DNA from 2 places in the Metabacillus sp. 84 genome. Region 1 is predicted to be linked to the other one. Evidence: riboswitches for the same ligand, from Rfam matches in the RefSeq annotation. Region 1 holds a riboswitch; the other holds the start of a gene.
The links. A riboswitch is a leader RNA that binds a small molecule or an ion and turns the genes downstream of it on or off. The one in region 1 is predicted to bind S-adenosylmethionine.
Positions count from the first base shown of each region.

Region 2: it holds a riboswitch for S-adenosylmethionine, as region 1 does, so the genes downstream of both, ACQCV8_RS13625 (bifunctional homocysteine S-methyltransferase/methylenetetrahydrofolate reductase) here and mtnK (S-methyl-5-thioribose kinase) in region 1, are expected to answer to the same signal.

Region 1 covers NZ_JBNILN010000006.1:79,924-94,759, reverse strand. The annotation lists gene ACQCV8_RS12615 (pyridoxal phosphate-dependent aminotransferase) at 1-1,000, opposite strand, end outside; gene ACQCV8_RS12610 (carbon-nitrogen family hydrolase) at 1,102-1,905, shown strand; SAM riboswitch class I at 2,106-2,268, shown strand; gene mtnK (S-methyl-5-thioribose kinase) at 2,365-3,555, shown strand; gene mtnA (S-methyl-5-thioribose-1-phosphate isomerase) at 3,573-4,637, shown strand; gene ACQCV8_RS12595 (metalloregulator ArsR/SmtB family transcription factor) at 4,796-5,377, opposite strand; gene ACQCV8_RS12590 (methylated-DNA--[protein]-cysteine S-methyltransferase) at 5,747-6,229, opposite strand; gene ACQCV8_RS12585 (PAS domain S-box protein) at 6,230-8,437, opposite strand; gene ACQCV8_RS12580 (acyltransferase family protein) at 8,813-9,820, shown strand; gene ACQCV8_RS12575 (B12-binding domain-containing radical SAM protein) at 9,950-11,719, shown strand; gene ACQCV8_RS12570 (hypothetical protein) at 11,861-12,019, opposite strand; gene ACQCV8_RS12565 (hypothetical protein) at 12,016-12,183, opposite strand; gene ACQCV8_RS12560 (hypothetical protein) at 12,271-12,411, opposite strand; gene ACQCV8_RS12555 (TrkH family potassium uptake protein) at 12,559-13,941, opposite strand; gene htpX (protease HtpX) at 14,253-14,836, opposite strand, start outside.
Region 2 covers NZ_JBNILN010000007.1:82,580-97,415, forward strand. The annotation lists gene metH (methionine synthase) at 1-2,295, opposite strand, end outside; gene ACQCV8_RS13625 (bifunctional homocysteine S-methyltransferase/methylenetetrahydrofolate reductase) at 2,279-4,135, opposite strand; SAM riboswitch class I at 4,262-4,374, opposite strand; gene ACQCV8_RS13630 (YajQ family cyclic di-GMP-binding protein) at 4,625-5,116, opposite strand; gene ACQCV8_RS13635 (CvfB family protein) at 5,414-6,268, shown strand; gene ACQCV8_RS13640 (BMP family lipoprotein) at 6,444-7,412, shown strand; gene ACQCV8_RS13645 (methyl-accepting chemotaxis protein) at 7,409-9,061, shown strand; gene ACQCV8_RS13650 (hypothetical protein) at 9,184-10,197, shown strand; gene ACQCV8_RS13655 (DUF3941 domain-containing protein) at 10,233-10,364, opposite strand; gene ACQCV8_RS13660 (DegV family protein) at 10,427-11,284, opposite strand; gene ACQCV8_RS13665 (YitT family protein) at 11,564-12,388, shown strand; gene ACQCV8_RS13670 (BsuPI-related putative proteinase inhibitor) at 12,408-12,773, shown strand; gene ACQCV8_RS13675 (DUF3813 domain-containing protein) at 12,808-12,978, opposite strand; gene ACQCV8_RS13680 (hypothetical protein) at 12,980-13,141, opposite strand; gene ACQCV8_RS13685 (Cof-type HAD-IIB family hydrolase) at 13,243-14,055, opposite strand; gene ACQCV8_RS13690 (prolyl oligopeptidase family serine peptidase) at 14,226-14,836, shown strand, end outside.

The DNA of each region.
Region 1 (14,836 bases):
GCTCGGGAACGGGCAGCCAAGCGAAGAAACTCCCCTTAGGAGCTTGAATGTTCCAGCCGATTTCCTTAAAGGCATCCACCAGTGTATTCCGGCGTCTTTCATACATCCGGACAAGCGCTTTTAAGCTGTCCCCTCTATCCAGCAAAGCTGCTTCGGCCGCATCCTGAACAGCACCAAAAACACTTACATACATATGATCCTGAAACAGGTTGATTGCTTCTATAACACTGGCATTTCCAGCTGCAAACGCTACCCGCCACCCCGCCATATTGAACGTTTTCGAAAGAGTATAAATTTCAATTCCCGTTTCCTTTGCACCAGGGGTCTGAAGATAACTTAACGGCTTTTCGCCGTCAAACCCAATCGCTCCATAGGCAAAATCATGAATGGTACAAATATGGTGCTGCTTGGCAAAATCAGCGGTTTCTCTAAAAAAAGCTGCATTGGCTGCTGCTCCCGTAGGATTGTTCGGATAATTTAAAAACATAAGCTTTGTTTTAAGCAAAACAGGATCAGGAATTTGATCATAATCCGGGAGGTACTCATTTTTTTCAAGCAGCGGAAGCATGTGCATCCCTGCGCCGGCCATCTCTACGCCAGACCAGTAATCCGGGTATCCAGGATCTGGAACAAGCGCCACATCACCAGGGTTTAGTAAACATTGTGGAAGCTCAACAAGCCCGGCTTTCCCACCAAACAGGATGGCTATCTCCGTCTCCGGATCTAATTCAACCCCATATTCTCTCTTGTAAAAGGTTGAAGCAGCTGCTCTAAAAGACTGTTTACCTCTGAAAGGGGAATATTTGTGATTGGCCGGTTCTTCTGCAGCTTTTTGAAGCGCCTTAACGATATGTGCAGGTGCAGGCTGATCCGGGTTTCCCTGGCCCAGATTGATGATGTCACAGCCCTCTTTAATCTTTTCAGCTGCTTTTAAAGACAAGGCAGCGAAAAATTGCTCAGGAAGCCGTCTTAGTAAGCGGGATGGTTCAAAATATGTCATTCTATTCCACCTTCTCGAAAAATTCTTGAAATGATAGTCACAAATCATATAGTGTTAATACAGAAAAGTAAAGAAAATTCTGATTGAAAGCGGGGGTCAAAGTGAAACAGTCAATTGCGTGCATCCAATTTGATATCGCATTCGGCAATCCGGAAGAAAATAAAAAAAGAGCGGCAGCTGCGATCAGGGAAGCCGTTAAAGTCAATCCGCCGGACATTCTTGTATTACCCGAATTATGGAACACTGGATACGATTTGACAAGACTGGATGAGATTGCGGACCCGGAAGGAAGGGACTCGAAGGCTTTTCTTTCGGCCTTGGCTAGAGAGCACCATGTCCACCTGGTGGCAGGGTCCATTGCCAAAAAGTCCGGTAAAGAGATAACAAATACAATGCTCATTTTCAGCAGGAGCGGAGAGCTGGTACATGAATACAGCAAAATTCATTTATTTAAACTGATGGATGAACACCATTATTTGACAGGCGGCAAAAGCAGCGGACTTTTTTCTCTGGATGGAATCCAATGCGCAGGCTTTATATGCTACGATATCCGCTTCCCTGAATGGATGCGGGATCATGCAGCCCATGGAGCAGAAGTATTGTTCGTCGCCGCTGAATGGCCCCTCCTCCGCCTTAACCACTGGCGGGCGCTCCTCATAGCAAGAGCCATTGAGAATCAGGCCTTTGTCGTTGCCTGCAACAGATGCGGGTCCGACCCCAAAAATAAATTTGCCGGACATTCTATAATCATTGATCCATGGGGATCAGTTTTGGCCGAGGCGGGGCAAGGAGCAGAAACACTCCGCGCTGAATTGGATTTCGCAGAAATTGCTGAAATTAGAAGACAGATTCCCGTATTTCAGGACCGCCGGCCTGAATTGTACCAATCGTTCTTTAAAAGCTGACCTCCCTATTTAATTTTTTATATATAAGGGTTAAATCACTCAGCCTGAAGCTTATGAATGGTTTTATCAGATTCTTTCTGATGCCGGGCCTTTAAAACATACTAAAAAAAGATTGACAGACTTATTGTGGAGCTGGTAAGATTTTCATCAATGATTGATTGCAAAACAATTAAAACATTCAAAAAAATCTAACACATATACTCTTATCGAGAGTTGGGAGAGGGAATTGGCCCGTTGACCCCAACAGCAACCGACCGTAATTCCATTGCGAAATGGGGCGCAGCAAGAAGCGCCGGAGCAAGACGCTCCAAAAGGCACGGTGCTAAATCCGTCAGAAGCTTTATGCTTTCTGGGAGATAAGAGGTGCGGAGACAGCCTCTTCAAGCCTCTTTCTCAAAACGAAAGAGGCTTTTTGTATTTGCACTTATCTAAAAAACGGCTTTTCAGGAGGCGAAAAAATTGGGTATACCACATTCAGCATTTTATGAACCGTTAACGGAAGCCGCCGCTGCGGCACTCGCGGTCAGGCTGGGCCTCGTTCCAGACACGATTCTTCACTGCAGGGAAATTGGCGATGGGAATTTGAACCTTGTTTTCAGAGTACATGATCCAAAATCAGGCAAAGGGGTGATTGTTAAGCAGGCTCTTCCATACGCAAAGGTAATCGGTGAATCATGGCCGCTTACCCTTGACCGGGCACGCATTGAAAGCAGCGCCCTCGTTAAGCATGCAGAGCTTGCACCAGGGCTTGTCCCGGAGGTCTATTACACCGACCAGCCCCTAGCTGTAACCGTAATGGAAGACCTGTCACACTTACAAATTGCCAGGCAGGCATTGATCGAAGGAAAACAGCTCCCGCATCTCGCTCAGCACATTGGAGAATTTATGGCCAGGACGCTCTTTTATACGAGCGATTTCGCCCTTGAGCCTCATGTGAAAAAACAGCTTGTTAAACAATTTACGAATCCTGACCTTTGTAAAATTACAGAGGACTTTGTGTTCACCGATCCATTCTTCGATCATGATTCAAATGACTTTGAACCGGAGCTCCGGAAAGCGGCGGAAGAGATCTGGGCAGACACCCATTTAAAACTGGAAGCTGCCAAGCTTAAAAAGAAATTTTTAACGCAGGCGGATGCCTTAGTGCATGGAGACCTCCACACAGGAAGCATTTTTGCAGGAGAAACAGAAACGAAAGTCATTGATCCTGAATTTGCGTTCTTCGGCCCGATCGGCTTTGATCCAGGACAGTTTATTGGAAATCTCCTGCTTAATGCCCTATCCCGTGAACCGGATAAACAGGAGTTTCTGTTTCATGCGATCGAAACAGCATGGAACACATTTGCTTATGTGTTTAAAGAAGCTTGGAAAAACAGCAGTCTGGACTGCTACTCTGAAGTGGAAGGTTATCTTGAACATACATTGGCGCAGATATTTGAGGATACAATCGGCTTTGCGGGCTGTGAGGTGATCAGAAGGACAATCGGCCTCGCCCATGTGGCCGACCTCGATGGCATCCAGCCGCACAGCCGGAGAATAGAAGTGAAAATTCAGTCGCTGGAGCTTGGGAAAAAATTGATCAAGCAGCGGCGCAATCTTACGGAACCAGGGCAGCTCAAACGGTTTTTCCGTCATGCTATTGCCCCCTGATTAGGAGGACTATAAACATGCTTCAGCCATCTTTCATCGTACCCCGTTCAGTTGAATGGAAGGATACTTATATTTCCTTGCTTGATCAGCAAAAACTGCCGGCCGCAGCCGAATACATTCGCCTGAACAACATAAAAGACGTTTGGGAGGCTATACAAAGTCTGAAAGTGAGAGGCGCCCCGGCAATCGGAATAACAGCAGCATTCGGGCTTGCCCTTTCTGCATCCCGCTACAGTGAAACAGAAATTGGTTTATTCCTGAAACGGCTAAAAAAAGAGCAGGAATATTTAGCTGGGTCGAGGCCAACGGCCGTAAATCTGTCCTGGGCTCTTAACCGTCTTCTGAAATCATGCGGCAATGTTCAATCAGTGAATGAAGCAAAAACCAATCTTATACATGAAGCCATTCAAATTCAGGCAGAGGATGAAGAAACCTGCAGACAAATAGGAGAGCATGCGTTAAAGCTCTTTTCTAAAAACGACCGGATCCTGACCATCTGCAATGCAGGTTCAATAGCGACTGCCAGATACGGAACAGCGCTTGCTCCCTTCTACTTGGCAAAGGAGCAAAATTTCCCGCTTCAAGTGTTTGCATGTGAAACCCGGCCGGTGCTTCAGGGATCAAGACTCACTGCATGGGAGCTTATGCAGGCAGGGGTCGATGTTACTTTGATTACAGACAGCATGGCTGCCTTTACCATTAAAAACAAGAAGATCAGCGCCATCATTACAGGAGCAGACCGCATTGCGAAAAACGGTGATACCGCTAATAAAATTGGAACATACAATCTTGCTATTTTAGCAAATGCCTTCAGCATCCCGTTTTATATTGCTGCCCCACTCTCTACTTTTGATTTAAACATGGAAGTCGGAGAACAAATCCCAATTGAGGAACGCGACGCTAAGGAAATTACTCATATAGCAGGAACCCAAGTATCCCCAGACGGCGTCCAGGTCTTCAATCCTGCCTTCGACGTAACTCCTGCAGAGCTGATAACAGGCATAGTGACAGAAAAAGGGGTCATGAGAGGAAATTACAGCGTTAAAATCGAAGAGCTTTTTTTACCCGAACCATCTGTATGAAATCCGGGAATCCGTTCGAACGGGCATGCTGAGGAACAATCAGAGCTGAAAAAACTGAGGATGCCGGCTTTTATGTATCCTCAGGTTTGCATGTCTGAACGCTGTTCAGCCGGATCAGCTTTGCAGCTGGGGATCCTCCCAATAAAAGATTTGAGTGTTCATTCTTCAATCTTTGCCCATAGCTCCTTTGGATTGAGCTCATAAATGCTGTTTTCACGGTACATGATTGCATTGACAATCATTTCCCGCCGGAGGGTGGCATAATCTTCATGATATTTGGTGATCGCTTCATTCACTTCTTTTTCTGTATACTTCTTCCCAGCTTCAAAATCTTTCGCAATATAGCAGAGAACCATAAGCTTTCGTTTGCGCTGGGATGGAATGGTTTTTAACTTCCCCTCACTAGTTAAATAATTTTGCACAATTTTCAACTGATCCCCCGTTAGCTGCTTCACTTTGTTTTCCTCCTCAGCATTGATAAGTTTTCCAATATCGTTTGCATAATTTTCAATAACCTTGCTTTGAAGAAAGTAATAAATGGTGTTTTTTTCTCTTTCTTGACGGACCAGATTGACTTCTTTCAGTTTGGAAAGATGGTGGGTGATGGTCGGCGGAGTGAGTCCGAGAATCCCTGCTAATGCCTGGCCGTGTTTAGGCCCGTTTGCCAGGATGGCAATGATTTTTAGCCTTGTTGCATCTCCCATTGCTTTATGAAATTGGACTAAGCGGTTTAATTGCATGTATGCACCTCATAATTAGATATATATCTAATTAGATAATAGTCTTATTTGTATTCTATTGTCAATTATTTCTGAAGCTTTATAATGGCTTGAGCCTGTTCTTTTGAGATGAGGCTGCACTTATTAAACAGCGCTGCACAGGCTGCAATTTTCACATTTCTTGCCGGCCGGATGATCACAGTAATCCCTCCCCCTTCTTGCGCTCAGGAAACTTTTTTACCCTTGTTAAATACTATGTCACGGCTCCATATTTGTGACAAGTTTCCGGCAGCGTGAATCAAAGCGCCAATGCACGGGTAAAACGGGAATTGGCAGCCGGTAACCAGCATTCCAATACAAAACACCGGATTAGTCATCCGGTGTTTTGTATTATGCCTTTTTGTATTCTGTTTTTTCGAGCTCCAGTAACGCAGCTTTTAAGTCTGTTTTCGACCCTGCATAACCGGTGAGAGATTTATTTTTTCCTATTACCCGGTGACACGGGACGATAATCGGGAGTTTATTGTTCTTATTGGCCTGTCCGACGGCGCGAACTGCTTTTGGGCTTCCAGCTTTTTCAGCAATTTGGGAATAGCTTAGGGAACTTCCGTATGGAATCAATTTTAATGCTTCCCACACACGCATTTGAAAGGGAGTCCCTTCGGATTTAAATGGCAGATCAAATTCAGTCCGCCGGCCTTCAAAATATTCTTTCATCTGGGTTTTAGCTTTCTCTAACACAGGAAAATCAGCCTCTTCACATGGCAAACGGGATAAATCAGAGCCTGGAAGCAAAACCTCCAAAATATCAGTCCCGTCCGATACAATCGTTATCTTTCCTATAGATGTATAAACCTGAGCGAATCCTATCACTTATTCCACCTCTTTTTTTCCTGCAGGAAGAGTAATATAAAAGGTAGTACCTTTTCCTACATAACTTTCCACTTCTACCTTGCCCCGGTGTTCCTCGATTATCTTAAAGCTTACCATAAGACCAAGACCTGTCCCGCGGTCTTTTGTTGTGTAAAATGGCTCTCCTAATTTTCTTAGCTTGTCTTCAGGAATTCCGTTCCCTTCATCCTCAATGGATATGATTAAGTGATCGGGGTCCGGCATTTTCAGCTTAGTCCGTACCTTTCCACCGTTTGGCATCACTTCAATCGCATTTTTTAAAATATTAATAAAGACCTGCTTCATTTGATTGGGCTCGCAGAATATGGATGGGATCTCGCCTTCTGCTGTCAGCTCCAGCTGAACATTGGAAAAAATGGCTTGTGCGTTTAAAAGTTCCATTGTCTCCTTCATAATTTTCACAATGCTGTTTTGTTCAAAATGCACAGCCTGCGGTTTAGCCAGCACTAGAAACTCGGTAATGATGCTTTCAATTCGGTCCAGTTCGGATTTTATCACATGAAAATACATGCCAAAGTCCTCTTTCACACCGCTTTCCAAAAGCTGGATGAATCCTTTCAGCGCTGTCATCGGATTTCGGATTTCATGGGCAATTCCTGCTGCAAGCTCCCCGACAACATTTAACGTATCTGATTTTCTAAGCCGCTCTTCGAGTTCCTTTCTTTCAGTTACATCCCTGAATATGGCCAAATGCATATTTTCATTTAAATTCAGCTTTAATGAAAAATCAAGGATTTTTGTATGCCCTTGTTTGGATTGCAGGCAGATTTCATTTGTGCCCTCCTCTTCTTTTTGAAGCTCAGCAAAAAAATCGGAAGGAGCTTTAGTCTGATTTGGAAACAATAACGTATACAGGTTGCATTTCTCAATTGCCTCATGATTCATCTCAAAAATTTTGGCTGATACTGGATTGGCAGCCATGATGGAAAAATGGCTGTCAAAAAGGATGATTCCCTCCATAGCTCCATTAAAAATTTTACGGAATTTTTCCTCGCTTTGCCGCAATTCTTTCTCCATGCGGTTCCTGTCGCTTACATTTCGTAAAATGGTAATATGCTGGCCTTTAAAAATATTGGCTTTAGAAGTGAATTCCAGCTGTTTGTACTGTCCGTTCGGCATATGGAAATTAAGTTCCTGGCGGATGGATCCTGTATTTAAATATTCATCAAAAGCATCATGATAACGCGGGTCTCCCTGATCAATAAAGTCTGTAATTGAGCTTTTCAGCAGCCCTTCCATCGGAAGTTCGAAAATACGTGTCGCCCATCTGTTCGCTTTTTGGATTTTCCCCTTTTTATCCCATATGATGATGGCATCCATAGCGTTTTCAAAAATTTCCCGGAAGCGGACTTCGCTTTCATAAAGCTGGGCTTCCATTTCCCGTTTCTCTGTAATGTCCCTCATGATCGACATATAATAGCCATTGAGGATATTCGCCGTAGTTGTAAACTCGAAGATTTTTCTTAGGCCGCTTTTCAGCCTGACTGGCAGGTCGCCTTTCGCTTTTCCTGATTTAGAAAGAAGTGACCAGGTTTGATCCATTTCCCCTTGACTTTCCTTATCAATGAAATCCTTCAGCTTATAGGAGGAAAGCTGGTTTTTCTGCAGTTCGAAGCTCTCGCAAAAGGAGGTGTTTGCATCTACGAGCCTGCCATATTGATCGTAGATCACAATTCCATCCAGTGCCCGGTGAAAAAGATCCTGAAACATTTGCTCATTGATGGTTCTTTCTCTTTCCAGTATTTTCTTTGAAGAAATATCCCTCATGATCGATAAATCAAACTCACCGATCGCTTTCTTTTTTGCGGCAAATTCAATAAACTTTAGCTGTCCGTCATCGAGCTTTATCATTAATTCCTCTTTTAAAGCACCTTTTTCCGATAGCACGTCCCTTTGTCTTTTTATTTCTTCATTAGCAAACAAAGCAAGATAATCATACAATGATTTTCTAAGGAGCTTATCTTTCGTTTCTTTAAACATTAAGCAGGCTGCTTCATTTGCATCTATAAAATTCATGTCCTGATCAAAAATAATGATCGCGTCCAGTGCCTGATTAAATATGACCTGGTGCTTAGACAATTCTTTTTTAAGTTGGGTATTTTCCTCTTTTAAGCGTTCCAGTTCAATCGTTAACCGAGCAATTTGTGCCTCCTCTATCAGCTGACTCATTCCCCGTACACTCCCTTTTTAACTTCCATGTTCATATATGTTTTATTTCTACAGCAAATTCCATAGTCCTTCATTCCTCTAACTTATATTCCATGATTTATCCGAAAAGGGTTATTTTTCCTTAGCGATTTATCGTGAGAATGTTGATTTACCTTCTATCAGGCATCGGCTTTCCCGCATCACCAGAAAATCTCAGCAGAGCTTATCGGAAACACTACATATTTCTCAATTATGTAACAGCAGGATTAAATCTCTCTCACAATGAATGATTTTTAAGGTTTGATGCCGCCATTCTGTTTTACACTAATCAGGCATGGGTAAATGGTCTTTACAGTATTTCCCGTAACTATTAGCAGAACAGGCAGGTGATGTGCATTGAAAACAAGAGACAGTTACTTTGATAACGCGAAATTCTTGTTGATTATTCTTGTTGTATTTGGCCATCTCATCCGTTCATTTATTGATAATAATGATGTGATGCTTCACCTTTATAAGTTTATCTACACCTTTCATATGCCTGCATTTATTCTGGTATCTGGCTATTTTGCCAAGGGGTACAAGAAAAAAGGCTACGTTCGAAAAATCGCCAAAAAACTCATTATCCCCTATTTAATTTTCCAAGGAGTTTATTCGGTATATTATGTTCTTATTCATAAACAGGATAAGCTGGAGCTGAACCCTTTAGACCCGCAATGGTCCCTTTGGTTTTTGCTAAGCTTATTCTTCTGGAATCTGATGCTTTTCCTTTTTACAAAGATTAATTGGAAGGCGGCTCTTGGAACTTCCTTTCTGATTGGGATCGCAATCGGTTATGCTGATTTTGACAGCAGCTTTTTAAGCATCGGAAGAACCTTTGTATTTTTCCCGCTGTTCCTTATGGGGTTTTATATGAAAAGAGAGCACTTCCATCAATTAACCACGGTGAAAGGAAGAACCGTGTCCGTTCTCTTCCTTGCGTTAACCTTCAGTATGTATTTTTTCCTGGAGTTTGATTTTGAGTGGCTTTTCGGTTCAAAGCCTTACTCGGCATTTGGAGAGGAAATTGCAGCCAGTGCTCTCATACGCACAAGCTTTTACATGATGACCGTCGCTTCTACACTGAGCTTTCTGGCCATTGTTCCGCAGCGGGAAGCGTTCTTCACCTCTTGGGGCACAAGAACCTTTTACGTATACCTCCTGCATGGATTTATTATAAACGGGATTCGGAACAGCGCTGCGGAGGAATGGCTGAGCGATTACCAAAGCATCGCGATATATGCTGCAGCCGCTGTGCTCGTCACATTCATTCTGTCATCGAATTTCGTCAAAACCTTAACGGAGCCTATTGTAGAATTAAAAGCCACACGCCTTAAAAACAAGTTTAAATCTATACAGCAAACATAGCACGCTGGCTGGTCCCAAGTAATGCGGGATCAGCCTTTTTTAGATGAAAAACGTTTCCCGCAGGCTGGAATGTGTTAAAATGAGTAATGTTTTAAAGCAGAATAATCTTATTAAAAGTGGTGGAAATTCATGAACATTGTGCTTAGCACATTAAATGCAAAATACATTCATACAAGCTTGTCGATCCGTTGCCTAAAAGCCTATGCGCAGCCGGAATACGATGCTGAACTGGCAGAATATACGATTAAAGACCCTTCTATAAACATCGTAAGTGATTTATTCAATCGAAACCCTGATGTTATCGGGTTTAGCTGCTATATCTGGAATATTGAAGAAACCATCAAGGTCATTAATATGCTAAAGAAAATCAGGCCGGAGCTTATCATCGTTTTGGGCGGTCCGGAAGTCACCTATGATACGCTCGAGTGGATGGAACGGGTTCCACAGGCAGATTATATCGTTATTGGAGAAGGAGAACAAACATTCAAACAGCTTCTTCAGGCTATTGAACAAGGTCATCCGATGAATGCTGTGAAAGGGGTTGCCTACAGGGAAGACGGGAAAATCAGGATTCAGCCTCAAGGAAACAAAGTGGATCTTAAAGAGCTTCCATCCCCTTTCCGCTTTCAAGAAGATCTCGGCAGCCTTGCCAAGCGTGTTACGTATATAGAAACAAGCAGAGGCTGTCCGTTCAGCTGTCAGTTCTGTCTTTCCTCGATTGAAGTAGGGGTACGTTATTTTGATCGGGAGAAAGTAAAAGAGGACATTCGTTTTCTCATGAACCACGGCGCGAAAACCATTAAATTTGTAGACCGGACCTTTAACATAAGCCGCAGCTATGCAATGGAAATGTTTCAGTTCTTAATTGATGAACACAGACCCGGCACGGTCTTTCAATTTGAGATCACCGCAGATATCATGCGTCCCGAAGTGATACAGTTTTTGAATGAACATGCTCCTAAAGGGTTATTCCGGTTTGAAATTGGAGTACAGTCCACAAACGATGAGACAAACGATTTAGTCATGCGAAGACAGAATTTCAGCAAACTTACCCGAACCGTTACGATGGTTAAGGAAGGGCAAAAAATTGAACAGCATTTGGATTTGATCGCCGGGCTGCCAGAAGAGGATTATCATTCCTTTAAAAAAACATTCAACGATGTCTTCGCAATGAGGCCTGAGGAACTCCAGCTTGGGTTTTTAAAAATGCTGAGGGGCACCGGACTTCGTCTGAGAGCGGCCCAGCATGATTACGTTTATATGGACCACTCTCCATATGAAATCTTAAAGAATAATGTACTGAGCTTCCATGATATCTCCAAAATTAAACAAGTTGAAGATGTGCTGGAAAAATACTGGAATGATCACCGGATGGATCAAACGATTGAATATCTGGTGGAGCACGTTTTTGAAACTCCTTTTGACTTCTTTCAGCAATTCGGCACGTTTTGGGATGAAAAAGGCTGGAGCAGAATCGGTCATCAGCTGGAGGATTTGTTCAGACGACTCCGTCTGTTCATTACTTCCATAGCTCCTGATCATTTAAGTGCTGCTGTCGCGCTTATGACATTTGATTATTTAAAAAACCAGCGCTATAAACCAAGAAAAGCCCTTTGGGAGGATACTATGCTTCCGAAAGAGGAGCGGGACCGGTTTTATAAACAATTGCTCAAGGAGCCCCAAAGACTTGGCTCTGTCTATGAGCAGAACCCTCTTACAGAAAAAGAGCTCTATAAGCACACAATAGTCGAGCAGCTTCCCTTTGACCTTGAAGAATACAAGCTGCACGGGAACTTGATCTATACTCAGACTTGGATGCTCATTCATTATGATTCAAATTCAAATGAAACACATATTTACACAACGAATGTGAACCTGGATCAGACCCGGGCCATATAAAGGGGCTGCCTGGATCGTCCTAATGAAAAAATGATTGGTATGAGTCCCCCGGTGTTCACAAGCATACCGGGGGGTTTTTGTATACATTCTAAGCAGTTTCTCCCGCGCTTAGCTGATCTCCCATAGAGCTGCTTGAAGCTATTATTCCTGGCAGGAATTCCGTTTCAATTGTTCTTTTATATCATATATTTTTCCTGAGTTGGCGTCACCAAATTCACTTCCGAATTCTTCTTGAAGTACATGAGGATCCATTGGCTTTTTGTGATTCTGCATCTCTTTGCTATGCTGTTTCTTGCTCATTTGGCTGTCCCCGTTTTGCCCTGCAACCCTTTTTTTGAATTGCGGTTGGCATATTTCTTAGGATTTTCATGATTGAATTCTGCAGAAAATTCCGCATCAGCCATGCTTTCTGTCGGAGTATGATTGTTCTTTAGAGCCTGATGATTCGCAGCCTTTCGTTTCATAAACATCCCCCTAATGATTAAATTACGCAGCATCTCACTGCAGAATTATTTTTTCTCGGGAACCGCTTTTTCATGCTGGCAGTTTTTTCAGCGTCGTTCCTGGTGCTCATAAGCAATCAGGACAATATTTTCTCCAGTCCGATTGCGAAAATCATCCTCAAACTTCTGAAGCTTGCTAAGCTCCTCTGCATTAAGCTCAGCTACGGGAAATTGCGCAGGTTTATCCATTAAACTCCCTCCCTTCTCCGTTCATTGTTCCCTCTGTATAAGAACTTATGAAACAGCACGATGTCTGCTGAAAGAGGCAATGTCACGCTTCCTTTAAAAGAAGGATCTGCTGCAAAAAATAAAAACCTGTGCGTTTTCCCACACAGGTTATCCGATAATAATTCTTTCGGTTGGGTACTTGAAATTAGCTTCGGTTTCATTTTTATTCATCATCAGCAGCAATGTGACAATCCCTACTCTCCCTATAAACATAAGCAGAATAATGATGCATTTTCCTCCAGTGCTTAATCCCGCAGTAATGCCGAGCGAAAGCCCCGTCGTTCCAAAGGCTGATGCCACTTCAAATATTATTTCAAGCAGTGTAAAAGGTTCCGTAGCCGCAAGAATGACAATGGATACAAAACAGATGAAAATCGCTACAAGGGTCACAACCATGGATTTGATAATATCCGCGTGATGGACCTCCCGCTTAAAAAGCTTAATGGATTTCGTTCCTCTTGCAAAATGATAGATGAAAAGGAGGTTTAGAGCAAAGGTAGTCGTTCTGATTCCCCCGCCTACAGAGCTCGGTGAAGCACCGATAAACATCAGAAAGCTGATGAATAGAAGCGTTGCGTCTGTGAACTGGGAAACATCCATCGTTGAAAGTCCGCCGCTTCTCGTTGTAGATGATTGAAAGAGGGCATAGAAAAATGACTCATGCCATGGCCTGTACTTAAAAAAGCTTTGAGATTCCAGAATTAGAATGCCAACGGTTCCTAAAAGAAGGAGTCCGATGAAGGTTAGGGTCGTTACCTTTGCAAACAATGTAAACCGGTGTTTTTTCTCGTGGAACAGGTAAGCTTTTAATTCAATTAATACCGGAAACCCAATGGCACCGAGCGTAAGCAGCAGAATGTTAATAAACTGGATAAAGTAGTCTTTTGCAAAAGGGATGAGAGACTGTCCCGTTATATCAAACCCTGCGTTCGTAGTCGCGCTTACTGATGCAAAAAAACCCTGTAAATAAGCCTCTTCCCATGAAGGGAAATACTTCAGCATATATGTGCCTAATATCAGACCGCCTATCACCTCTATAGCAATGATCAGGATCAAGATTTGTTTAAGCAGATTGACCAGACCGGATAAATTGGACTGATTTTGGTCTGTCATAATTAAACGTCTTTCTTTTAACCCAATCCTCCGGCGTAAAATAAGCCAGATGAATGTGCTTAATGTCATAATGCCAATGCCGCCGAATTGAAGAATAAACGCTAAAATAAATATCCCGGGAGTCGTAAACGTGTCTTTTATGGAAATGGTTGTCAGACCGGTTACACTTACGGCGCTTACAGAAGTAAAAAGCGCGTCAATAAAGGTCCATTTCGCCTCTGGATTCCTTGCGAACGGAAGGCTGAGGAGCATTATAGATGCTGTAACAGCAATAAAATAATACGAAACAATGATTTTGGCCGGAGAAAGCTTTTGCCTTCTCAGCCTTTCAGCAATATGCATAGTAGACCGTCCTTCAACTTTAGTAGCTTTTACTATCTTAATGAATATTTCCCCTAAAAAAAAGGCTTATTCAGCAATTCGTTTATGAAATGTCTTTATAATGCCGTCATATATGCGTTTCTGATCAAAATTCCAACTATTGAGATAATTGAAAACGCACCGCTTTAATCCTCTGATCGTGAGGACGGTGGTATTATTATTTTCCTTCTCTTATCCCATTTAAACCATCCATCTCTGACTTAATGACTGAAGAAGAACAGCCATCCAGCATGATCTCTTTTACAAGGACTCTAATTGATAATCCGGACAAAAAAAACAAGCCTCTATGAGAGGCCTGTTATGAGGGATCAGCGCTGCTCCAGTCTCGCTATTCGATCCTGAAGATCAGGGTGAGTGGAGAAAAGAGAACGTTTGCGCTTGCTATTAATTTTAAGCGTTGCTAAAGAACTGTCTTCATCCCGGGTGCGTTCTGAATACTGCTGCAGGCTTCTTAGAGCATGAATCATTTTATCTTTCCCTGCAAAATCTGCTCCTCCGCGGTCAGCATGATACTCGCGATATCGGGAATATCCGAACACGACAAGGCTTCCTAAGATGGAGAAAAGAATTTGGAACACGAGGATAGCTATAAAGTGAACAACACCTGCTAATTCTTCCCGTACAAATCTTGATACAGCCCAGGCAGCAATTCTCGCGAGGAAGACTACAAACGTATTGACAACCCCCTGCAGAAGGGTCATCGTGACCATGTCTCCATTTACAATATGGGCAATTTCATGGGCGAGGACGCCATCTATAGCATTCTCATCCATTTCTTCAAGCAGTCCTGTAGAGACAGCTACAAGAGAACGGTTTTTAGAGGGGCCTGTCGCAAAAGCGTTAACTTCCCTTGAACGGTAAATACCGACTTCCGGCATTTTTCTCATCCCCG
Region 2 (14,836 bases), on a different contig from region 1:
TCCGATGACATCGGGTTTTTCTTTACGGACTGCTTCGATAATTTCCTGGGGAGTGACTTTAATGCCGAGATCCACGACTCGGAAACCATTGTTGCTTAGAATGATTTCTACGAGGTTTTTTCCGATATCATGGACATCCCCTTTTACAGTTGCCAGCAGGATTTTGCCTTTTCCGCTGTCATCCTTTATTTCCATGTGCGGTTCGAGAAACGAAACGGCCGTTTTCATGACCTCTGCGCTTTGCAGAACCTCCGCAACAATCAGCTGATTGGCATTGAACAGAACGCCTACCTCTGCCATCCCTTCCATAAGCGGTCCGTTAATAATTTCAAGGGGGTCCGGGTATTGGGCGAGAGCCTTTTCCAGATCAGGAAGGAGGCCTTCCTTTGTCCCTTCCACCACGTATGAGGCAAGACGCTCTTCAAGTGACAGCGTTTCAGCAGGTTTTTTAACGGTTTTTTTCTTCTCTCTGTAAAAATTGGTGAATGCGGCAAGGTTTTGATCGGTCGTGTGGAAGAGCAGTTCTTCCGCCATTTTGACCTCTTCTGCCGGGATGCTCGCAAATCGTTCAAGTTTTTCTGTATTGACGATCGCGTAATCCAAACCTGCCTTTGTACAGTGGTATAAATAGACAGCGTTTAATATTTCTCTTCCGACCGGCGGCAGCCCGAAAGATACATTGCTGACTCCAAGAATGGTCAGGCATTCCGGCAATTCTTTTTTGATAAGCTCCAATCCTTTAACGGTTTCCGCTGCAGATCCTATATATTGCTCATCTCCCGTGCCGACAGGAAAGACAAGCGGATCGAAAATAATATCAGAGGGTTTCAGTCCATGCTTGTTTACAAGAAGATCGCAGGAGCGCTTGGCGATTTCAAGTTTACGCTCCGCGGTTACAGCCATTCCTGTTTCGTCTATCGTCCCGACAACCAGGGCGGCTCCGTATTTTTTGACGAGCGGCAGGACCGCTTCAAAGCGCTCTTCGCCATCCTCTAAGTTGATGGAATTAATAATGGCTTTTCCCTGTGAATATTTCAATGCTGTTTCAATCACGAGATGGTCCGTCGAGTCAATGACGAGCGGAACCTTGATCTTCTTGGACACTTCCTGAATAAACTGCTCCATGTCTTCGTTTTCTTCCCGGTCAGGATCAGCGAGGCAAATGTCAATAACGTGGGCTCCGTTTTTCACTTGAAGTCTGGCGATTTCGGCGGCTTCTTCAAATTTTTGTTCAGCAATAAGCCGTTTGAATTTTCGTGAGCCAATTACATTTGTTCTCTCTCCGACAAAAAGGGGCCGCATGGAATCATCGTATACGAGTGGCTCAATTCCGGAAACGGCATGCTGGCTAAGAGGGGTGCTGATTTTTCTTGGAGACAAATCCTGCATAGCTTCAGCAAGGGCTTTGATGTGAGCGGGGGTCGTGCCGCAGCAGCCCCCGACAATGTTGAGCCAGCCTTTTTCTGCAAACCCTCTGATTTTTGCTGCCAGTGTGGACGGAGATTCATGGTAATTTCCTTCTTCATCCGGCAGTCCTGCATTCGGATAGCAGCTCACGGCCGTTCCCGCCATTTCTGAAAGCGTCCGGATATGGTCGGTCATAAATTCAGGGCCTGTAGCACAATTCAATCCGACTGAAAGGGGGTTCATATGCTCCAGTGATATATAAAACGAATCAATGGTCTGCCCTGCAAGAGTCGTACCCATCGGCTCAATCGTCCCGGAGACCATTAATGGAAGTTCCTTTCCGGTTTTTGCGAAGGCCTCTTTTATGCCTAGAAAGCCTGCTTTGACATTCAGCATATCCTGGCTCGTCTCCAGTAAAAGAAGATCGGATCCGCCTTCAATCAATCCACGGGCCTGTTCTTCATAGGTGGAAACCAAGTGCTGAAAGGTCGTTCCGCCTGTAACGGATAGCGTTTTTGTCGTCGGCCCCATTGAACCGGCAACATAACGCGGGTGGTCTTCAGCAGTAAATTTATCGGCGGCTTTTTTGGCAAGCAAAGCTCCTTTGAAATTGATTTCATAAGCAAGGTGGCCGAGCTCATACTCATCAAGCACGAGACTGGTGGCGCCGAATGTATTCGTTTCAATGATATCGGCTCCGGCCTCTAGATAGGCTTCGTGGATGTGGGAGATAAGGTCAGGTTTTGTCAGGGACAAATATTCATTGCAGCCTTCAAGGGCCTCGCCTCCGAAATCATCGGCTGTCAGGTTTGCGTTCTGAATCATCGTCCCCATGGCTCCGTCTAATACAAGGATTCTTTTAGTGATTTGTTCACGTATGCTGGACATTTGAAAACTCCCTTTCTGAACGCAGCTTCTCTTTTTCATGAATGTATTCGGCGAGCTCTGCCGAATATTCAAACTTTAAAAACGGTGTAATCAAGTAGATGCCGTTAAAAAGATCAAAGGCGGCGTCGATCAATTCCTTTGCAATCGCAATGCCTTCCTTTTTAGCCTGGACCGCATCGTTTCCAGCAGCGGCCATTTTTTCACGGATGGAGTCTGAAAGCTTGATGCCGGGTATTTCATGATGAATAAATTCCGCATTTCTGCTGCTCGTCAGCGGCATTATGCCGATATACAGCGGTGCGGAAAGATGCCTTACGGCGTCATGAACTTCCTCCATCTGTTTGACCGAATAGATTGGCTGGGATATGAAATAGTCGGCCCCGCACGCTATTTTTTTCTCAAGCCGTTCAGCTGCCTTGTTCAAATGGCGGACATTGGGATTAAACGCGCCAGCCACAGTAAAATTCGTTTTTCCTCCTAAAGGCTTTCCGGAGTAAGATAATCCTTCATTAAATTGTTTAATCAGTGAAATCAAGTCAAAGGATGACAGATCGTAAACGGAGGTTGCTCCGGGAAAATCTCCGATCTTAGATGGGTCTCCGGTAATCGCAAGAACATCTGTAAGTCCGAGAGTGTGCAGGCCCATCAAATGGGATTGCAGTCCGATTAAATTCCGGTCCCGGCAGGTTATGTGAATAAGAGGGCGCATATGGTGCTTTTCCTTCAGCTGGGTGCCGACAGCTGTGTTGCTTATTCTCGGAGAAGCAAGGGAATTGTCCGCCAGGGTGATGCTGTCTATTCCAGATTTCTTCAGTTGTTCAGCCCCGGTAAAAAATTTCTCAAGTCCAAGTGTTTTCGGAGGGTCGAGCTCAACAATGACGGACCGGCGCTCCTGCACGATTTTGTGGAGCGGAGGGTATTCCGGCTCTGGACTCTCCTGCACGATGATTGTTTTCCGGGCCTTCACTGATTTTTCGCTGATCGGATCGAGACCTCTCAAGGCATCCGCCATGGCTTTCACATGCTTGGGCGTTGTCCCGCAGCAGCCGCCGATCAGGCGGGCACCCTGGCTTCGGAACGCAAGGGCACTGTCACCAAAATAGTTTTCGTCCGATTCATAAATAAGGCGTCCTTCCTCTACAGAAGGAAGACTGCCGTTCGGATATACCGAAAGAAACGCATGCTTTGGAAGGGGAACCTCCTCAAGAGATTCAAGCATATGGTAAGGGCCGAGCCGGCAATTAAGTCCGACCACATCCGCACCAAGCTCTTCAAGCTGCTTTAAGCCGTCTGCAAGCGAAGTTCCATCCTGCAGAACTCCCGTTTCATGAAGTGAAACATTCGCGGTAACCGGTTTATTGGTTTCTTTTCTTGCAATCTCAAGAACCGCCTTCAGCTCCTCCAAATCATAAAACGTCTCAAGCAAAAGCCCGTCTATGTCTTCATTCAGGAGAACGTAAAGCTGCTCGCGGAAGCTGCGCTTCAGCTCCTCCAGAGTGTGTGAGCTTTTCTTGAAGGCGCGGACCCCGCCCATCGTTGCGAGCACATAAGCCTGACTGCCGGCAGCCTGTCTCGCCAGTTTGACCGCCTGTGAATTGATTTTCCGGATATCATCCTCCAGACCATATCGGGATAGCTTGATATGATTTCCTCCGTATGTGTTCGTCTGGATGACGCGTGCCCCGGCTTTTATATAGGCTTCATGGATTCCCCGGATCTGATCGGGACTTGATCTATTCAGTTCTTCAAAGCACCGGTCGATCCCATGGGAGTACAAAAGGGTTCCCATCGCACCATCTGCTACTAAAATCTGATTTTGCAAATCATCTAGAAATCCCATGCGGGAATCCCCCTCCTCTTGAAAAATAAGTTGCGTTAGCTGTCTTTAGCGGAAATAACCATTTGAATCCAGCAGAATGAAAAATAAAAAGCCTTCTGCAGAAGAAGGCTTTGACATTCGGACTTCTTCTTATCTTCCAAGCAGGCAGCTCAGCTGGATTTAGCACCTTGGCACGCAATCTTGCATGACCGGTTGCTGAAGCGTCATCGGGCCAGTCCCTCGGCTTCTCTTGATAAGAACGATATTCATTTAAAAATCGATTACTCCCAATTTACCTAATTTTTCGAAAACATTCAAGGGGTTAGCCTAACATTTTTCCTGCAAAAAGAAGTGAAAGGAGAAAACGGATGAGACAGACTCCGTCAGCCCCCTTTAGGCACTCGAAAAATAAAAGAATGGTTCATTGCGGGGGATGTCTTGTCTGCTTCTTCTAATCTGTGCTGCATTTGGATAACAAAAAGACCGCGTTACAGCGGTCCCGTCCTTTGATTATCTGTAATTAATAAACTGTACATCAATTGGGAGCTCCGCTTGCCGGATGGCAGCAATCACTTGCTGGAGGTCATCGCGGTTCTTTCCTGTGACACGGACCTGGTCATCCTGCACCTGGGATTTTACTTTTAATCCGGAATTTTTGATGATGTTATTGATGCGTTTAGCGTTGTCTTTATCGATTCCCTGAACCAGCTTGCCGCGCTGGCGCACAGTACCCCCGGATGCTCCCTCGACTTTGCCGTACTGAATATTTTTTACAGGAACCTCACGGCGGATTAATTTGCTGATGAGGACGTCCTTAAGCTGTTCCAGTTTGTAGTCATCATCTGAAATCAGGACAAGATCTTCTTTTTCAAGCTTGATGTCACTTTTGCTTCCTTTAAAATCGTAGCGGTTTTGAATTTCTTTAAGTGCAACCGCTATAGCATTTTGAACCTCAGGCATTTCGACTTTGGATACAATATCGAATGAATTTTCCTTTGACATGCCGATTCCTCCCATGTTTTCTTAATCCCATCTAAAAGGCCATCTGCCTTTATAACAGGCTCTGTCAAGCTGAATCCCTCTTCAGCATGAATCTTTTTTGGGAGGGTAGAACCTGTCCTGCGCCAGCCTGCTGATTCAGGCAAGAAGGATGAACCCGGCCAAAAGCTTGGAAGAGGGGGAGCGTTTCCCATTCGGGGAGAAAATCTCCGCTGATGGAAGTTTCACTTTATGAATTGATTATAGTAGAATTAGACATGCCATACAACATGTACAAGGTACGGAAAGGACAGGTGACTTGTGAGAGCAGGCACATATGAACGTTTAGAGATTGACGAACGTCTGGATTTTGGCTATTTCCTGACAGATGGAGAAACGAGGGTTCTCCTGCACGACAGCGAGATTACGGAGCCAATTGAAGATAAAGAGTACATAGATGTGTTTCTTTTCCTGGATTTTGAAGACCGGCTTGCTGCAACGATGAAAAAGCCTATTCTTAAAGAAGGCGAATACGACTGGGTGGAAGCGGTAGACGCGGTGGATCATATGGGGGTATTCGTCAATATCGGCTTATCAAAAGATGCGCTCATAGCAAATGATATTCTGCCTGAATTCAGACCCATTTGGCCTGAAAAGGGAGACAAATTATACTGTACGATGAGAGTGACAGAGAATGGCCGGTTTTTCGCTAAATATGCGACGGAGGAGATTTTTGCTGAAAAGTTCGTGACAGCAAGCCGTGAAGCATTTAATAAGAGCATTTCCGGTCACGTTTACAGGCATATTGCTGCCGGGTGCTTCTTTATTTCTGTTGAGGGGTACAAAGGATTTATTCACTCCAGCCAAATGACGAGAGAACCGCGACTTGGTGAGCTGATAGAGGGAAGAGTAATCGACGTTAAAGAAGATGGCTCTGTCAACGTATCCCTTTTGCCCAGAAAACAGGAAGCGATCAGTCCTGATGCAGAGAAGATCCTGGACTACATGGGATTGAGAAATGGTGCTATGCCATATTGGGATAAGTCTGACCCGGAAGACATAAAAGAACGGTTTGGAATGAGCAAAGCCGCCTTTAAAAGAGCCATCGGACATTTAATGAGAGAAAATAGAGTCTACCAGGAGAATGGCTGGACGTACTTTGTAAAAGAGCAATAAGCCAATATGGCTTTTGCTTTTTTTTATGGGTGGTTCTCATTGCCCGCAACTGAAGAAGCGAGCGGCTGCCGGCTGAAAGATTTTTTTGTGATTTTAAACTATGTCCGCTTTATTTCCCCGTAAAAATGACGATAGAAAAGTGTAATCATAAATAGATAAAAGGGGAGTAACAACTTTGAGAAAATACATAGCTGCTGCTGCAGCGGGCTTATGCCTCATGCTTTTAGCCGGGTGCATGCAGCAAACTGTTCAGAGCAAGGCCGAGAAAAAGATAAAGATAGGGATTATGCTCTCAGATGTCGGTCTTGGGGATCAATCTTTCAGTGATTCAGCATTCAGAGGACTTCAAAAATCAAGGGATGAACTAGGCATCCAGTTTGATTACAGGGAGCTAAAAGACTCTAAGACCTATGAAAAGGGCTTGGAAGATTTAGTGAAGTCTGGAAATGATGTAGTCGTTGGACTTGGATTTATGATTCAGGAGGATCTTGAAAAAACGGCCAAAAAATATCCTGAGCAGCGATTTATTTTGATTGATGCTGTATCAGAACTGAAGAACATTACTTCTCTTACGTTTAAAGAAGAGGAGGGCAGTTATCTGGCGGGAGCACTGGCAGCGATGAAAACCGAAACAGAGGTGCTTGGATTTATTGGCGGAGCGGATGTTCCGCTGATCCGCAAATTTTTGGATGGCTTCCAAAAGGGAGCATTAGCGGTTAACCCTGACGTCCAGCTTAAATCCGTTTTTGCAGAGAACTTTGGTGACGACAAGCTCGGCGGGGAGCTGGCCTCTGATTTAATAGAAGAGGATGCTGATATCTTATACGCAGCAGCAGGTTTTACGGGAGTAGGTGTCCTGAAGGAAGCTCAAAAGCAGGGAGTTTACGGCATCGGGGTCGATAGCGATCAATATTTCTATGCTGAAAAAGCGGTCATTACTTCCATGATGAAAAATATAGATGTAGCCATATATGAAATGGTGAAGGATTACAAAAAGTCAGGCAAGCTCCCGGAGGGGCATATCGAATTTGGAATCGCAGAAAAGGGTGTTGATCTTTCTCCGGTGAGGATTTTAGAGCTGTCAGAAGAGGAACGGAGCAAGCTTGATAGCATGAAGGCAGAATTTGGAGGTGCGGCAAAATGACGATCAGAAAGCGCCTCCTCATCAATATACTCGGGATGATGGCATTAGCCGCTGCCCTGATCCTCTTTATTATTGTCAGCATGCTGTCCATCCAGTCCTCCAATCAGGACTATGTGCCGATTATGATGGACGTCCAGCAGCTTGATGCAGACATGAACACGTTGAAGCAAAGCATCAGCAACTTCTCATTTTCTTTAACAGATGCGCAGCGGGACGAATCGCTGCAGGGAATGAAAAATGCAGAAGAACGCATAGCAAGCATCGAAAAAAGGATGGGCGAGGTTCGGGAAGCTCCTCTATTTTTGAAAGTAAAACAGAAATATGAGATTTGGAAGCCGGAAGCTGCAGCCGCCCTGGAATCAAGAAACCCGGCAGAGGCAAAGCGGCAATCCATCCGTATAGAAGGAATTCAAAACGACGTATACATGCTGAATGAAGAATCCATGGCATATTATGACCGGCTCCAGGAAGAATTGAAAAGCCAGATTGCGTTCGTAATCCTGTCGGCTGCAGTGGGGAGCATTCTGCTGTTAGCTGTCTCAGCCGTTATGGCAATACGGATAACATCCCGCATCACCAAGCCGCTGAAAAAGCTTTCTGAGAATGCAAAGCAAATCACTGAAGGAAATCTCTTGGTAGAAGCCGTTTCTTATAAAGGCAAAGATGAGATCGGGGTGCTCAACGAGGCGTTCGGCCAAATGACCAACCAGTTAAAAGCGCTCTTGTTTTCAATCGACAGTGTAAGCAAAGATGTGGAGGGATTTGCGAGGCAGCTGGAATCGGAAACCCGCTCCTTAACCGAAATCAGCAACCAGGTAGCCGTTTCCACGGATGAACTTTCCGCCGGCTCCCAATCGATTTCAGGGGATTTGCAGGATGCAGTCAACTTAATTGACGATATGGATCGAAGCTTCCAGAAAAATGTGGAAAGAAGCAAACAGGTGCTTGTCCATGGGGAGCTTGCTCAGGAAGCGGTTCATGGCGGAAAAGAGGCCATCCAGAGTCAGAAATTGTTAATCAAAAGCAATCTTGATGCAAGCAGCAAGATCCAGCAGGCCACAAAGGATTTTGCCGGGTATACGGCTAAAATTGAAGACATGGCAAAAGTTGTTTCTGGAATAGCTGACCAGACAAACCTTCTCGCACTAAACGCAGCAATTGAAGCGGCCCGGGCAGGTGAAGCCGGGAAGGGCTTTGCGGTCGTAGCAGAGGAAGTGAGAAAGCTTGCTGAGCAATCGGCGGCCTCAACCCATCACATTTTTGATATGGCCAAAATGATTAAAAAAGGAATTGGTGAGGTTTCAGAAGCGGTGGACAATGGGATGAACCTTGCCTTCCGGCAGGAGAAATCGATGGGAGAAACGAGCCAGACCTTTATGGATATTGAAAAAGCAATGGCTAAAATTGCTGATGAACTGGATTCGCTAAGCTCTGGACTGAACCACTCTAAAGATCTCGGGGGCAAAGTCCTTCATAATGTAGAGAGCATCAGCGCTGTGGTTGAACAAACGGCCGCAGGCAGTGAGGAAATATCTGCTTCCACTACAGAACAGCTCACAGCCTTTGAGAAAATGACGGCGAAGGTAACAGAACTAAGGGTCCTCACAGATGATTTAAATCTAACTCTTGCCCAATTCAAGATTAAATAGTCTATTTCCCCGGGACGGTTGACCGTCCCGGGTTATTTGCATTTTGAACTATTTTCCAGCTTATGCTTCATACAGTTAGGGAATAGGTATTCGTATATAACATGTTAGGAGTGGACTTGTCCATGCTGATTCAGTTTATCCTGGGGGCATCATCAAAACTATTGAGCAAGCTATTCAGCTTTGCTACTGCTTCCTTTCTGGGACGGGTTCCGTCAAAAGATGATTCAAAAATCAGCCTGATTGGAGTATTATCCTTTTATTGGCTGCTCGTTTTAATTACGTTTATTTTTCCAAAAGCAGCCCATAGCCTCATTCCCTTTGCTCCGGATGACGAGAATATCGTCCGGCTGCTGGCTGTCATCTTATTAATTGCTATTCCTTTAATTAACGGATGGATGACTACCAGGGTGGAAAACTACTCTCCGGAAAAACGTCCGTTTGCGAAACAAATTATTATGGGATATCCGATTACAGGAATGATGGGAATGCTCGTTGTTTCTCTCGTCATCACCATTCCGATTGTAAAAGCTCCTTATTTTTTCTATTTATATCACCTTGATACAATCAAAATCATGATAAAAAAGGGACAGTTTGACCATGTGTATGAGCAAATAAAAGACATTTTGCCTGAATGCTCGCTGCGGGAGGAGGATCCGCCGAAAATCATGCAATATCAGTTTAACTTCCTCACATGGGTTCAGAGTAAAATATTTCACGTGCATATGTCGAAGGATATGAGAGTGCTGAAAGGCGAGAATGAGGGAGACTCTTTTCAAATTATCCTTCACGCAACGGATATCGCCATTACTTCAAAAAGAAAAACAGCCGCAAAAATCCGGTCCATCCTTGCTGAAGAATTAAACGAGGAGTACTTGTATTTTTCGTGGGATGACCCTTCCCATGAAGTGGAGGATCAAATTCTTGAATACAAAAATGATTTGTTAACCAATCAAAGGGTCAGCAAAGATGAAATTGAAAGCTTAGCCGAAAAAATCAAGGAAACCGGGCTTTCGCAGGAAGAGTGGAACTCTATACGAAGACAAATATACAAGCTGCAAATGGTTTATTATGACCGTCAGACAAGTAATGGAAATCAATCTGTTCCTCCTGATTATTTAATGGCTTCCAGAGAATAATGCAAAAAGACAGCGGATTGTCGTCCGCTGTCTTTTTACAGGTGATCTGTTTTTTTCGAGAATTGTTTTTTTCCGGCCTTGCGGTTTTTATCGGCCATCATATTTTTCTCATGATGGCGGGCATTGTTATCTTTAGCTTTCTTGTCGTTATCGCTTGTATGCGGCACCCTTTTTCCGCTCCTTTCAGGTGGAGATGATGTTAGGATAACCGCCGTGCATTAAGAATATGTCACAAGTCTTTATTCAGGAAAAACAGAGCAATGGTTCCGGGACCTGAATGTGAACCAACGGCAGAACCAATCATACTGATCATCACTTCTTTTGGAGAAAATTCCTCCATGATCATGTCTTTCAGTTCCTGAGCGGTTTCGAGGTCATCTCCATGACTGATGGCCATCACCTGATTCTCCAGTCCCTGTCCGCGTTCTTTCATCAGTTCGATCATGCGGCGGAAAACCTTCTTTCTGCCTCTGATCTTTTCCAGAGGAATCAATTTTCCACCCTCAACATGCAGAAGGGGTTTAATGTTCAAAAGGCCCCCGACAAAGGCTGACGCTTTACTGACCCGTCCCCCTCTTGCAAGGTATTCAAGGTTGTCGACTGTGAATAGATGCTCGATATGCGAAGCGAAGTCTGTGATGGAGGATTCGATTTCTTCCAGCCCTAATCCTTTTTCAGAAAGCTCGACAGCGCGTCTGACCGCAAGCCCGTATCCAAGTGAAGCGCACTTTGTATCAAGGATCGAGAGAGTAAAATCCGGATACTCTTCCTTCACTTCATTGGCCACCATAACAGCTGTCTGGTAGGTCCCGGAAAGCTCGGACGAAAAAGCAGGATAAAAAGCGGTTTCGCCTTTTTGGGCCAGACCGGTGAAAACCTCTTTAATGGTTAACGGGTTGCATTGAGAGGTCTTCGCCATTTTGCCGTCTTTCATTGCATCGAATACGTCTTTGGAACGAATGGTCAGCAAATCCTCATAATCTTCGCCGTCCAAGTGTACTCCCAGCGGAAGCAAAACGACGCTTTTATCTTCGAAAAAGTCCAATGGCAGATCGCTTGCGCTGTCCGCTATTATTTGAACATTCATTATGTACACCTCGGTTTTTTTCAATTATTTACTATTTTACTTCACTTTTATCCCGTATTAAAGCTTTTTTAGCAGGATCATGAAATTGGGGGATCTTCCATATACGAAGGTCTGCCGCTAAAGGGTCAAAAAGAAACGATAAACAGAATGAATTCATATCACATTTTATCCGAAAGGGGAAACAATAACAAACATTGTATTTGAATGCAGTGATTTGGGGTAAACCATCACTATGAACAACGTCTCGGGAGGGATCCAATATTGGTTAGAGAAGAATCTATGAAAATCATCGTCGTCGTTTTCGGGGCACTCCTTAATGCCATCGCGCTAAACCTTTTTTTGATACCCGCAAAAGTATATGCAAGCGGATTTACAGGGGTCGCGCAGCTGATTTCCAATGTCTTGACCCGCTACACTCCGTTTAGCATCTCAACGGGTGTCCTGCTGCTTTTGCTGAACATACCTGTTTTTGTTATGGGATGGAGGCAGGTTGGAAGGTCTTTTACCATTTACAGCATCATCAGTGTTGCAGCAACTACTGTATTTCTGGGATTTATCCCATTGGTGCAGATTTCTGGAGATATCCTGCTTAACGCTGTATTTGGAGGAGTTATTGCCGCGGTCGGGGTAGGTTTGACGCTGAAGTACGGTGCCTCTACCGGAGGACTTGATATTGTAGCGATGATCCTTTCCAGAAAAAAAGACAAACCGGTCGGAACATACTTTTTTATGCTCAACGCTGTCATCATTTTTTCAGCAGGCATTCTTTTTGGCTGGGAGAAAGCGCTCTATACGCTGGTGGCGCTTTATGCATCCACCCGTGTCATTGACGCCATTCATACGAGGTATGAAAAGCTGACGGCTATGATTGTAACGAAAAGAGCTGAAGAATTGAAAAAAGCCATTCACGGGAAGCTTGTGCGGGGAATTACAGCCGTCCCGGCAAAGGGCGGTTTTACCAATGAATCAAAAGAAATGCTCATGATGGTCATTACCCGCTATGAGCTTTATGACCTGGAGAAAACGATTCAGGAAGTAGATCCAACCGCCTTTACAAACATTGTGGAAACCAGCGGCATCGTAGGATCGTTTAGGAAAGATTGAACAGGAGGAGAGAGGGCAGATGAGAAAAGGTCAAATTGTTCTGCATACAAAAGCTGAGTGCAAGACGGATCATGCCATCCTTAAACTAATCCTTGAGAATCCATCGGATCAAAGCAAAACGTTCACTTTTTCCACAGGCAGGAAATATGATTTTACTGTTTCAGACAGCGAAGGGAAAACCGTATACAGCTCCTCTAAAGGAAAAATGTTCACCCAAGTGATCCAAGAGCTTACAATTGAACCCGGACAAGCAAAAGAATATCAGGAGACATGGGAATATAGCGACGCTTTTCGCGGAACATTTACAGTCAAAACAGTATTTCTTGGGCAGAGTATGGATGAAGAGAAAATCCATGGGAATAGAGAAGCCGCCATCCATTTGTAAAAAGGAACCGCCATATTTCAGGCGGTTTCTTTTTTTAACGGCTATCAAGCTTTTGCTGAAGATCACGAAGCTGCTGTTTCTCAGCATCCGTCGAATTTGCGTAAGCGGAGGACAAAGCGTTTTTTGCCCGCTCCATCGAGTCCTGATCGTGAGGAGAAGCTTCAGATACGTTCTCACGCGCTTTTTGAAAAAGTTTATTCCCCATCTTAAAATCCTCCGAGTGAGGCGCCGTCCGCTTTTTCCTGCTTGCGCGAAACTTGTTCCTCGGCCTCGGCCATCGTTAAATGATAAGGAATGCGTTCGTCATGCTGAGCAACCGCATTTTTTCCCTGATGAATAAAACGCTTTGATTTTCCGCTGCCCATCATTACCAGCTCCTCAAGTTAGAGTGAAAAAGGGACTCCCTAAAAAGAAGGGAATCCCTTTTATAATGGCCTGCGGCGCATTTTTTATAGATGGGAAAATGCACTTATAAATCCAATTCTTTTTTTAGGTAAACGGCAATTCCATCTTCCATATTCGAGACCGTTTCTTTATTAGCCGTTTCTTTAAGGGCATCAATCGCATTTCCCATGGCAACTCCATGTCCGGCAAATTCAAGCATTTCCAGATCATTATCCTCATCCCCGAACGCAATGACGCGCTCAGCGGGTATTCCGTAATAATCCGTTAATTTTTTTAACCCGACAGCTTTATTAATCCCTGCCTTGATAATCTCAATAACATGCCACGGAGCAGCCCATCTGCGGTGCTCAACGACTTCAGCATGCACATCGGACAGGTACGAACGGATTCGATCAACATTGCCTTCCTCAGCATGGATCAAAATGCTTGTGACGTCCTCTCCCAATGTTTCATTCAAATCGCCAATCGTCATCTCCGGATCACCCATGCTGAATACGTCCAGCAGACGCTCATCATGCTTATGAAAATACACGCGGTCCTTCACTTCTGCCAGCATATTATGTACACCATGTTGGTCGGCCGTCTGAATGATCTCCTGCACGACATCCAGTTCAAGCGTAGTGTGGAACATTCCCCATCCATCATCCTTCGGGTGATGGACAAACGCACCGTTAAAATTCACAATCGGCGTATCCAGTCCGAGTTCCCTGTAATACAGTGAGCTGGACCGGTATGGTCGGCCGGTTGCAATGCAAACAATATGTCCAGCCGCTCTCGCTTTTCCAATGATTTCCTTCGAGTAGCCGGAAATGGTCTTATCATCTCTCAGCAAGGTTCCATCTAAGTCCAATGCAATCAAATAAGGTTTATTTTCCATAAAGTCTCCCTTAGTCATCATTTTCTCAATCCTATATTTATTATATCAAAAATATGCCGATTGTAACGGATCAGCAGCCAATCGATTTAGCTGCCCCATTTTTTCAAACCATTTAAAAGCATGGTACACTATAGCTGGATAAAGTGTTTGCATAACAAGGAGGAAGCTGCGTGATCTTAGTAGAGAAAACGACCGCAGGAGGAATACCCGTCCTGCACGTAGTAAAAGATGAATTAAAGCATGAACCAACCCCATTCGTTATTTTCGTACATGGATTCACAAGTGCGAAAGAACACAATTTGCATTACGCCTACCTTCTTGCAGAGAAGGGAGCAAGAGTTGTTCTGCCTGAAGCACTCTACCACGGGGAGCGGGCAGAGCCCCTTGAACCGATGGAATTGAACGTTCGTTTTTGGGACATCGTAATGAATACCATTCACGAACTGAAGCCCATAAAAGAAGATTTTGTCCAGCAGGGCCTGGTCGACGAAAACCGGATTGGACTTGCAGGCACGTCCATGGGCGGGATTGTAACCCTAGGCGCACTCACTCAATACGACTGGATCTCTGCCGGCGTCAGTCTGATGGGAAGCCCTTATTACGTTCATTTTCTGAGAAAGCAAGTGGAATACTTGCGGGAAGCGGGCAAAGTCCTCCCCATCTCTGATGAAGACCTTGAAACGAAAATGCAATCGCTTGAACAATATGATCTGAGTTTACATAAAGAAGCCCTTCATGGCCGTCCCCTTCTCTTCTGGCACGGAGAAAAAGATCAAGTCGT